Regions from separate parts of the Bradyrhizobium sp. 23 genome, predicted to be linked through region 1. Evidence: predicted binding sites of a transcription regulator. Region 1 holds the regulator's gene; the other holds the start of a gene.
What was found. Region 1 encodes LexA, which represses DNA repair genes until DNA is damaged. Its sites were predicted from a motif close to TGTTCNNNNTGTGTTCNG; they were not measured.

Region 1 (5,490 bases):
GGCCATGGCGCGTTCTCGCCTTGCCATGATTTTCGTCGCTTCCATGACCACTCTCCTGCCGATCTGTGACCTCCTTCGGATCATGCCGCGACGCGCTTGATCCTGCCTTCCGGAACAATGTGAAGGGGCGGGATGACTGTGCCTGCTCAGCCGCTTTTGCCTCTGCGCCTGCGCTCGGCTAGAAGACGTGCGGAACATTCGCCCGAACGTGCCGAGCAGGAGTTTTCGCCGTGGCCTTGATGCCGGTTTCTGACGCGCTTGCCGCGGTGCTGGCGGGTGCAGAGCCGCTGCCGGAAGAAATGATTTCCCTCGACGAGGCCTACCATCGCGTGCTCGCGCGTGACGTCGTGGCGCGGCGCACGCAGCCGCCGCAAGCGATGTCGGCGATGGACGGCTACGCGGTGCGCGCGGCCGATGCCGCGACGATCGATTCGGAGCTCACCGTCATCGGCGAAGTCGCAGCGGGCCGACCGTTCGAGGGGACGGTCGGAGCCGGCGAGGCCGTGCGGATCTTCACCGGCGGCGTCGTTCCCTTTGGCGCGGACGCCGTCGTGATCCAGGAGGACACGGTCGCCGCCGGCAAGCGCATCACGATCAAGGAAGCCGCGATCGCCGGCCGGCACATCCGCCCCGCCGGCGTCGATTTCCGCGAGGGCGACGTGCTCCTGCGCAAGGGAAGCCGTCTGACCGAGCGAGACCTCGCGCTCGCCGCCGGGATGAATCATCCGCACCTTGCCGTTGTCAGGCGTCCGAAGGTCGCGATTCTCGCCACCGGCGACGAGCTGGTGATGCCGGGCACCACGCCCGGCCACGGCCAGATCGTCTATTCCAACGGCTACGCCCTGCACGCGCTCGCCCGCAGCGAGGGCGCCGAGACCATCGACCTCGGTATTGCCGCCGACACGCTCGAGGCCACCACCGCCGGCATCCGCCGCGCCCGCGAGAGCGGCGCCGACGTCCTGATCACGACCGGCGGCGCATCGGTCGGCGACCACGATCTGGTCCAGCAGGCACTGCGGGACGAAGGCATCGCGATGGCGTTCTGGAAGATCGCGATGCGGCCAGGCAAGCCGATGATGCACGGGCGACTCGGCGCAATGGGTGTGATCGGCCTGCCGGGCAATCCCGTATCGTCCTACGTGTGCGCTTTCCTGTTCATGGTGCCGCTGATTCGCGCCCTGTCGGGCCGTTCAGTGATTCACCATCGCCGTGAACGCGCCGTGCTCGGCCGCGACGTCGGCGCCAACGACCAGCGCGAGGACTATCTGCGCGCGCATCTTGAGGAGCGTGACGATGGCACACGCGTCGTTGTTCCCGTCAATCATCAGGACTCTTCGCTGCTTGCGAATCTCGCTGCAGCACAGGTACTTCTCGTCCGCGCACCATTCGCGCCGAAGGCCGAAGCCGGCACGGCTTGCGAAGTGTTGCGGCTCCCCGTCTGAGCGCCCCCGCAACGCGCGTTCCGCGCACTTTGCTCTGTTCACGGTAAATTAAGCAGTTGCGGAACATGTATCGAACATATAGTGTCTGTTCATGATTTGTTTCGAGCATGCAGCGGCTTATGGCCGAATTCAGCGTCTCGGAATCGGACGACATCAACCGGGGGACTTTGGTCGAGATGTTAACGCGCAAACAATACGAGCTTCTGCGGTTCATCAGTGAGCGTCTGAAGGAAAGCGGCGTGCCGCCCTCCTTCGACGAGATGAAGGATGCGCTCGATCTGCGCTCGAAGTCGGGCATCCATCGCCTGATCACGGCGCTCGAGGAGCGTGGCTTCATCCGACGCCTGCCCAACCGCGCCCGTGCGATTGAAGTCATCAAGCTGCCGGAGCTCCAGGCAGCCGCTGGCAGCCGCCGCGGCTTCACGCCGAGCGTCATCGAGGGCAATCTCGGCAAGGTGCGTGCGAGCGCGAGCCTGCCCGCTGACGAGGGCGAACGTCCCGTCGCGGTGCCGGTGATGGGCCGCATCGCGGCCGGCACGCCGATCGAGGCGTTGCAGACCCGCAGCCATACTATCAGCGTACCGCCTGACATGCTCGGCTCGGGCGAGCATTACGCGCTGGAAGTGCGCGGCGACTCGATGGTCGAAGCCGGCATTCTCGACGGCGACATGGCCCTGATCCAGCGCAACGAGAGCGCCGATACCGGCGACATCGTGGTGGCGCTGATCGACGACGAGGAAGCGACGCTGAAGCGCTTCCGCCGTCGCGGCGCCTCGATCGCGCTCGAGCCCGCCAACGCGGCCTATGAGGTCCGCATCCTGCCGCCCAACCGGGTGAAGATTCAGGGCAAGCTGATCGGGCTTTACCGGAAGTACTGATACCGGGAGTCTTTCTATCGGCAGTACTTCATATCGGAAGCACTTCATGCCGGAGGTGCTTGGCGCCTCGCGCGCTTCCGATCGGCATCGCCGGTCAGAGATTGGAGCGGATCATCGTCCGCTCCGGCTGGATAGCCTTTCTGGTTCTGCACAGACTATCCGGCCCCTCCTCCAACGCTGGCTCCTCGCCACGCCGACGAAGCAGCACCGCTTCAAGCAGCACCGCTTCGCGGCTCGGTTGTTCGAGGAAACAGCGACCAGCGGTCAAGTTCGGCCGTTGCAGCCAAGTTGGCAATGTTCGCGTACGCGCCTCCCGAATGCATCGCGGCGAGCTTTGTTCCTATTGAATTCGGGAAAGATAATGTGATCGCGGCTTGCGGAAGCCAGCCGCAGATTTGCCCACAACCAAGCAGAGCGTTCGTGCTTCCACTCTGATAGAGGCCTGCGCCTCGATAAGAGACGCGGGTTGCTATCCCAGCATGAGGAGCACCCGATGTGTGACTACAGCCTACATGCCGTCGCGTCGCGCCCCGCCGAAGTCGGCGAGACGATCGTCACGACAAGCTTCCGCGGCACCTCGACGCGCGGCTTCGCCTCTGCAGCCGATCCGTCTGTTGCCGTCTGCCTGCTGCCGGGGACGGAGCTCGCCTTCGCCGACGACGTCCGCTACGACAATCGCTGGATCTGGACGCGCACCATCAATTCCCGCGTGGGCAAGTTCGGCAAGATCGATCCGCACGTTCCCGACCGCCATCATGATGCGATCGAATTCCCCGACGGCAAATACGTGCTGGTGACGCAGCTCGTCGAAGGCCAGCGCGCGACGGTGCTGCAACTGCCGGTGACTCAGTCGGTCACCGAGCGCGAGCACAAGGCGCAGATCACCGCCGACAGGCAGCCGACCGTCACGCACCTGCCGATCGGCTGACAGAGCCGCCCTCCGGCTACGAAGTCGGAGGTCAGGATTGAATCGCCATCGCCGGCCGTGGCCGGCGAGATGGTGTGGTTTGCACCCCGCGAATCCGAACGGACGCACCGAACCACTGCGTTGCTCCGCACCATCAGATCAATCGTCGGCTTGCAGGTCGGTGTCCGCCGGCGTTGCGTCCTTGATGCGAGGCGCGGTCGACTTTGGCGCGAGGCTGCCGTCGAAATCACCCTCGCCGGCGCCGGCCGGCAACCAGGGGCGGCTCGTGCCTCTCGCCCTCACTGCCTGAACCACAAAACCGTCACCACGCTGCGTCAGCGCCAGCGCGCTCTGGCTGGCGAGCCGCTGCCGATCGACCACCATCGCCGCGCAATCGGGCGGCGCGGGACGTGTCGTCACCACCAGGGCGGCCCGACTGCAATCGTCTGCGAGAGCGTCGACGCGCAGTGCCAGCGCGACCAGCCTCCCGTCGGCCAGTGGCGTCACGCAGCCGGATTCGTCGCAGGACACGCCATCGGCAAGCGAGGCTCTGCCCGCATCGCGCGGATCGGCGTCGGCAGCGAGCCATTCCTTGAGCAGAAAGCTGTCCTTGTTCGTCCTGATCAGGTGCAGATATCCGTCCCTGCCCCGCACCGCGACGCTGGCGCCATCCCCGGCAATCAGGATGTCGGGCTGCCGCGCCGACAGTCCCCAGGGGATCGCTGCCAGCAGCACCAGGGCGCCGGACCAGCGCAGCGGCGTGCGCAACAAGCCGAGCACAATGATTCCCAGGCTCGCCGCGATCAGCGGCGCGATCCCGAACGCCGGGATGCGGCCCACCGCGCCCGGCAAGGCCGCGACCCAGCGCGAGACCGCGACCATCCACTCGATGCCAATCCCCATCAGCCACCAGAACACGCTGTCCAGCCCGAACGGCGCAGCAAGCAGCCCCAACAGCCCCGCCGGCATCACCAGCGCAGAGACCACCGGCATCGCGCCGAGATTGGCGAGCACGCCGAACGGCGTGACACGGTGGAAATGAAAGGCGGCATAGGGCGTCGTCGCAAGTCCCGCAATCAGCGAAGCCATGAACAGCATCGCAATCTCGCGCCCACCCCACATCGCAATGCGCGCAGTCGCCGAATTGTCCGGCGAGGCAAACAAATTGGGCATGTCGATCTGCACCAGTGCGACCAAGCCGAGCGTTGCCGCAAACGACATCTGAAAACTCGGATGCACCAGCGCTTCCGGCGCGACCGCCAGCACGATCAGCGCAGCCACAGCAAGCGTGCGGAAGGTGATGGCGCGGCGATCGACCATCACCGCGATCAGCACCACCGCCGTCATGAAGAACGACCTTTGCGTGGCGACCTCCGCGCCCGACAGCAGCAGGTAGAACGCAGCGGCGACCAGCGCGGCGGCGGCCGACCATTTCTTGATGGCGAAGCCGGCCGCCAATCCGGGGATCAGAGCGAGCAGCGCGCGCACCGCGAAGAACACGACGCCGGCAACGACGGCCATGTGATAACCGGAGATCGAGAGCACGTGGCCGAGGCCGGAGATGAACATCGCATCGTTGACGGGCGTGGTGATCGCATCGCGCCGCCCGGTGAGCAGCGCGGTCGCGATCGCCCGATTGTCGCCGTCGAGCGTCGCCCGGATGCGGGCATCGATCGCATCGCGCAGGCCTTGCATGAAGGCCGCGTAACGCAGCCGTAAGCCGCCGGTCTCAGGCGGCGACGCCACCGTGATGGCGCCCATCGCGAAGCCGGAGGCGCCGATGCCCTGGAAGAACATGTCACGCGAAAAGTCGTAGCTGCCGGGCCGCACCGGCGCGAGTGGCGGCATCAGCCGTGCCTTCAGCTGAACGAAGCTACCGACCTCCGGCGCGGTGCCCTTGCGGACCGACAGGCGCACGCGCTCGAGCCTGACGTCGCTGCGCTGCGCCTCCATCGCCGTGACGCGCAGCACGAAACGATCGGTACGCTCGCGGATGTCGCGAGCCTCGACGAAGCCCGACAACGACACCGAATAGAGCGCCCTTGCCAGCACCGGGTGGGCGATGCGCGCCGTCTTCCAGGTTGCGACGGCAAAGCCGGCCGCGACCGCCGCGATCATGATGGCCGGGGCGAACAGCCGGCTCCGCCGCAACAGAGCCGCGCCAAGCAGGAGCGCGATGGCGGTCGTGGCAACGACCCACAGCACCGGCTCATGATCGGCAGAGAAATAAAGCGCGATGCCGCAGCCAAACGCGACGGGCACC
Region 2 (5,490 bases), on a different contig from region 1:
AGCTGCCCGGCGGCGACATCGAATTCACGATGCGGCGGCTGCCCAGCGCGGATTAGGGCCGGCCCCTATTCGAAGGTTTCGGATGTGATGCGGATCCGGAATACGGGCTCCTTGGCCTCGTCCAGCAACTCCATATTCCATTCGGAATTTTCCTGGAGCTTGCGGGCGATGCCGGCGGCCATGTCGGCGCAGACGCTGGTCATCTCCTTCCAAGCCAGATCGCGATCGGCAAATTCCGACGCCTGGTCGGCACAGCCGGAATAGCGGCCGTTCCGGATTCGAAAGAAGTAGAGCGGCATGGTTCGCACCGATCGCGCCTGATGGCTCCGTCCCCACGGCCATAATCCCGGCAGTCCAATCCCAAACCGTCGGCAGATCAATTGCGGTCGGCTACGGAATAGCCCCATGGACGCCAGCCCACCGATCTCGGTCCGACGGCTCAGGCCGTGTCGCGTCCGATCGCCTTCAGCTCCCGATCGATGCGCAGCTGCACCCGTCGGATCGCCAAGAGATCGATCTTGGTCTCAGTCTTGCCGGTCTTGATCTGCTCGCCGATCCGGAACTGCCACTGCCAAATGCCGGGAATTGCCGTCTTGGCGACGGTGAACTCGATGCCCCTGTGATTCATGGGCCATCTCCCACGATTCACTTCCATCACTGAGAACATGCTGGGCGGCATAATATTCCAAGAAAGCCAAACCTGTCGGTAAGCCCCGGATCGCTCACGGCTATCGCGCAAACGCACGCGCTCTGGAACATACGAAATCGAAATTCGAAAGACGCCGGCCGCCCAGCGGCGGCGCGACCTCATGCCCGTGGTTCTCCGGCCAAGAACAGAGTTCCTGGGATGGGTAAGGGCACCTTCCGGAACGCGGCGGCATGTGCCTTGCTTGGCCCGATGCGGCTAAGCAACATGGACGCGTCATGCCGGGCATTCCCCGCCGCTATTCTCATTTCGTGTTCGGAATCATCCAGTCGGGACTGACCTCGCTGATCGCCGCGGGCATCGCCAGCTTTCCCGCAGGGAACGCGCTGGACTTCCTGGCGCACTGGATGGTGTCGTGGCTGATCGCATGGGCGGCGATGCTGCCGATAGTGCTGCTCGCAGCGCCGGCGATCCGCGCCTTCTCGCTGCGGCTGACGCAGGAGGAGGGCGGTTCGCAAACCGGCCGGCCGGCATGAAAATCGGAATGAAAAAACCCCGCTTGGGAGAACCAAGCGGGGAGAAGGTTATTGGAGGCTGAGGTGCTGGGCTGCAACACCATAGCCGGGCGACCCTAGCCGGCTCAGCTTACGACAGCCTGACAAGGCCCGACGGTGGCAGCAAAAGCCGGAGCGCGGGGGCCGCAGACTGGCCCCGCACCGGTCCCAATTTCGACATCCGTTCGCACAACTCAGGACACAACCGCAGGCGAGATTTCGCGGCGACGGTGCTGCCATGGGGGAAACGTGGCGTGCCGGCAACGGGGTGGCATCATGGACAACGTAGAGCGGTCATTCGCCGCCGCGACGGCGGCTGGCTTCGTCGTGCTGGTGATCGGCATCGGGTTGCTGGTTCTGCTGTAGGCGCTGTTGGGTGCGGGAGATGGCTCCGAGGGTGGAAAGGCCCGTGCGCGCCTTTCAAAAATCGCGAAAACAACCCCATGCACAGTAGCGTGCCTACAAATTTCCCCGCCCAATCAATGGCTTACTGGTAGTATTTAGATACCATATCGGCTCGGATTCGCCTTTCACGGCCATCCGAATCCCGATACCCGTGCCGATTCCCTGAGATCAACGGGCTGCCGCTCCGGCACCGTCGCCAGCGCGGTCCCAGCGGCCTAATGAACCTTGATCGCGTCCAGCGGCAAACGGAGTTCGGCGGCACGCTCTTCGCGGTCTTTCTTGCGGAACTCGTTTTCCTTGCGCTCGAACTTGCTCAGCTCCTCCCGCGCCGCCTCCAGCAGCGGAGTGCGCCGGGTCGTATCGTGATGCGTGTTGTCCGTCATGACTGAAGTCCCCTCAGTTGCGGTCCCATCCAAGAGTCCATCCAGGAGAAGGCCGCAGACCGCGAAAGGTTCGTGCCGCAGGATGACGGAATTCTGACGGTGTGCGGGTCATCCGTCTTTGATGCGCGTCAGCCAGAGCGTGCAAATTCCCAAAAGAACATATTGCGAACCTAGAACAAATAGGGTACATTGTTTTTATCGCCGCGCCGCCTCGCCAATCGTTTGTCCCTCACGCGAATCCTCGTCATAAGGAGCACGACCCGATGTCCACCACTGCCTTGCGTATCGTCGAAGGATCCTCCATGGACAAGAGTAAAGCTCTCGCCGCCGCGCTCTCCCAGATCGAGCGTCAGTTCGGCAAGGGCTCGGTGATGAAGCTCGGCAAGAACGACCGTTCGATGGATGTCGAGGCGGTCTCTTCGGGCTCGTTGGGGCTCGATATCGCGCTCGGGATCGGCGGCCTGCCGAAGGGGCGCGTCGTGGAGATCTACGGGCCGGAATCCTCGGGCAAGACCACGCTGGCGCTGCACACGGTGGCGGAAGGGCAGAAGAAGGGCGGCATCTGCGCCTTCATCGACGCCGAGCACGCGCTCGACCCGGTCTATGCGCGCAAGCTGGGCGTCAATATCGACGAGCTCCTGATCTCCCAGCCGGACACCGGCGAGCAGGCGCTGGAAATCTGCGACACGCTGGTGCGCTCCGGCGCGGTCGACGTGCTGGTGATCGATTCGGTCGCGGCGCTGGTGCCGAAGGCCGAGCTCGAGGGCGAGATGGGCGATGCGCTGCCGGGTCTGCAGGCGCGTCTGATGAGCCAGGCGCTGCGCAAGCTGACGGCGTCCATCAACAAGTCCAATACCATGGTGATCTTCATCAACCAGATCCGCATGAAGATCGGCGTGATGTACGGCTCGCCGGAGACCACCACCGGCGGCAACGCGCTGAAATTCTATGCTTCCGTCCGCCTCGACATCCGCCGCATCGGCGCGATCAAGGAGCGTGACGAAGTGGTCGGCAACACCACGCGCGTCAAGGTCGTCAAGAACAAGCTGGCGCCGCCGTTCAAGCAGGTCGAGTTCGACATCATGTACGGCGAGGGCGTCTCCAAGATGGGCGAGATCCTCGATCTCGGCGTCAAGGCCGGCATCGTCGAAAAATCCGGCGCATGGTTCTCCTACGACAGCCAGCGTCTTGGCCAGGGCCGCGAGAATTCGAAAGCGTTCCTGAAGGCCAACCCCGACATCACCGCCAAGATCGAGACCTCGATCCGCCAGAACTCCGGCCTGATCGCCGAGCAGATTCTGGCCGGCAGCCCCGAGCGTGACGCCGACGGCGAGGAGCCGGCGGACGAGTAAGCTTCAACAGTAAAGTTTTTCGCGAGGAGCGGGCGCTGAGGACGTTGAGTTGCCGACGTCTTCGGCGCCTGTTTCGTTTGGCGTGGGGGCACCGGGTGGTGCGATGAAGCGTCTGATCTTGACCAGTTCGTCCGGAGGCCAGCTCGCACGATCCGGGTTGGCGGAGCTTGTCATCTCATCCTCGTTTCACTTTGAGTGGGGACCGCTGCCCTCGCCCGAGAAGCTCGCAGCCTATTTCGCGCCGCGTTCGGCGAATCTCGGGCCTGGTGATCATTGGTCTGATTGGGGCATCCGGTGGCCCAAGAGCATCAAGGATCGCAAAGACTTGTCCCTTGCGGACTTCTGCGAGCAATATGACTTGGTTGAACTTTGGTTCGACCCAGCTCCCCGGGATCAATTGCAGCTCGTCTGCCTGCTGGACCACCTCAGCTCCTGCTCCTCGCTGGTGCCAAAGCTTCGACTTCGACTTGTCTCATCCGAGCTGACGACAGCACACGGTGAGGATCTCGCTGCGTCCGAGCCGCACATCCATGTCGTGCCTGTTAGGGACCAGGAGTTCGAGACTGCCCGGTTGGCGTGGTCGGCCTACCGTGCGATGACCCCTGAGGCGTGCGTCGATCTCCTTCACCAGGATCTCAGTGCATTGCTGATGCTGCGCCCGGCCTTGCTCGATCTCTTGGCAGAACTGCCGTCGCCTTTCACGGGTCTCGGTGCGACCGAGATGCGATTTCTGGAGCTCCTTGCCAGAGGGTTTGCAAACACGAATGCGTTGTTTCACCTGCGCTCGCAACGGCGCACATATGTGTTCGGAGAATTTGAGTTGGGTTCGTTGCTCGAGGGGCTCGCGCTCGGCCCCAACCCCGTAGTGGCCGGGTTGGGCGACGAACTGCGCACGATCGATCGCGAAAATTTAAGAGCTCGGCACGAGGTCTATCTCCGCAGCCGGTTGTCGTTGACCGAGTTCGGCAGGGCCGTCCTGGCCCATCAGGAAGATTTCAGTCGCCACAATCCGATCGATCGCTGGTGGGGCGGCACGCACCTGACCAATGATCGGCTGTGGCGTTACGGTAATGTTTTGACGAAGCCTTGAGACCACGGCATGACGCGGCTCATTGTCACGACCGACTCGTCCATCGCCGGCGCTATTCAACAGGCGGGCCTTGCCGACCTCGTGATTGCCATCGAGCGCCGGCTGGTCTGGGGACCGTTGCCAGCCGATGCAGAGCTGGACGCATTCTTTGCGCCGCGTACGACACAGCCCCGCGGGCTTCACTGGCTCGACGATACGCCGTCCTGGCGTCTCGAGGAATCAAGCGTGAAGGATCGAGGACTGATTGAACTGCTCGCGGAATATGACACGGTCGAGTTTTGGCGAGGGCCGGAGCCAAATGCGCAATTGATCCTGCTCTGGCTGCTCGATCATTGGGGCCGCCGACACGATGCAAATCCCGACTTTGTCGTGCGCTCCCTGTTCTTGGGTGTCAGGGATGTCGACCCACCGCGAAGCGAACTCTACCCGCCGGCTGTCGCGATCACACCTCGTCAACTCAAATCGGCCAAGCGTGCATGGCGGGCCTATCGCGCGTCGGCCCCGCAAAGGTGGCGGGATCTCTTCAAGACGGATTTGAGCTGGCTGCCACAACTCGCCCCCCACGTGAGGGCTCTTCTCAACGAGCTTCCGCGCCCCGCCTCAGGCCTTGGAGCCACCGAAGCGCGAATACTCCAGCTCATCGCGCGAGGCGGCATGCAGCCTTTCGATGTCTTTCCGGGCCACCAGAAGTGCAACGGGCTGGATGTGTATGGTTATTGGGAAGTTGGAGCGCTGCTTGACGGCCTTGCGCGGTGCGAGAGGCCGGCGGTGTCCGGACTGGATGAAGGTCCGTTTTCGCTAGAGATGCACGACGATTCCAGTCAGTTCGATCGGTACAAGCGATCGCAATTGACGCTGACCGAGTTCGGTAAGGCGGTGCTGGGAGGCGACCAGGATTTCCGCCGGTACAACCGGATTGATCGCTGGTGGGGCGGCACTCACCTGACCAACGAGCGGCTCTGGCGGTGGGACCCCGAGACCCGCTCGTTGGTTGCGCCCAAAATGCGTGTTCCGTGCCGGAGGGTGGGTTAGCGAAGTGTAGCCCACCTCTTCCATTTCG

Region 2: recA (recombinase RecA) is a predicted target of LexA. The motif match lies at 2,160-2,177, and genes of this name have one in related genera.

What each region holds. Positions count from the first base shown of each region.
Region 1 is NZ_JADPJF010000042.1:280,980-286,469, reverse strand. It holds gene glp (gephyrin-like molybdotransferase Glp) at 231-1,442, shown strand; gene lexA (transcriptional repressor LexA) at 1,619-2,320, shown strand; gene IVB32_RS11110 (hypothetical protein) at 2,814-3,248, shown strand; gene IVB32_RS11105 (ComEC/Rec2 family competence protein) at 3,387-5,489, opposite strand.
Region 2 is NZ_JADPJF010000064.1:64,925-70,414, forward strand. It holds gene IVB32_RS15325 (hypothetical protein) at 1-56, shown strand, start outside; gene IVB32_RS15330 (hypothetical protein) at 66-299, opposite strand; gene IVB32_RS15335 (hypothetical protein) at 440-628, opposite strand; gene IVB32_RS15340 (DUF2798 domain-containing protein) at 925-1,182, shown strand; gene IVB32_RS15345 (hypothetical protein) at 1,821-1,988, opposite strand; gene recA (recombinase RecA) at 2,252-3,340, shown strand; gene IVB32_RS15355 (hypothetical protein) at 3,444-4,430, shown strand; gene IVB32_RS15360 (hypothetical protein) at 4,440-5,462, shown strand.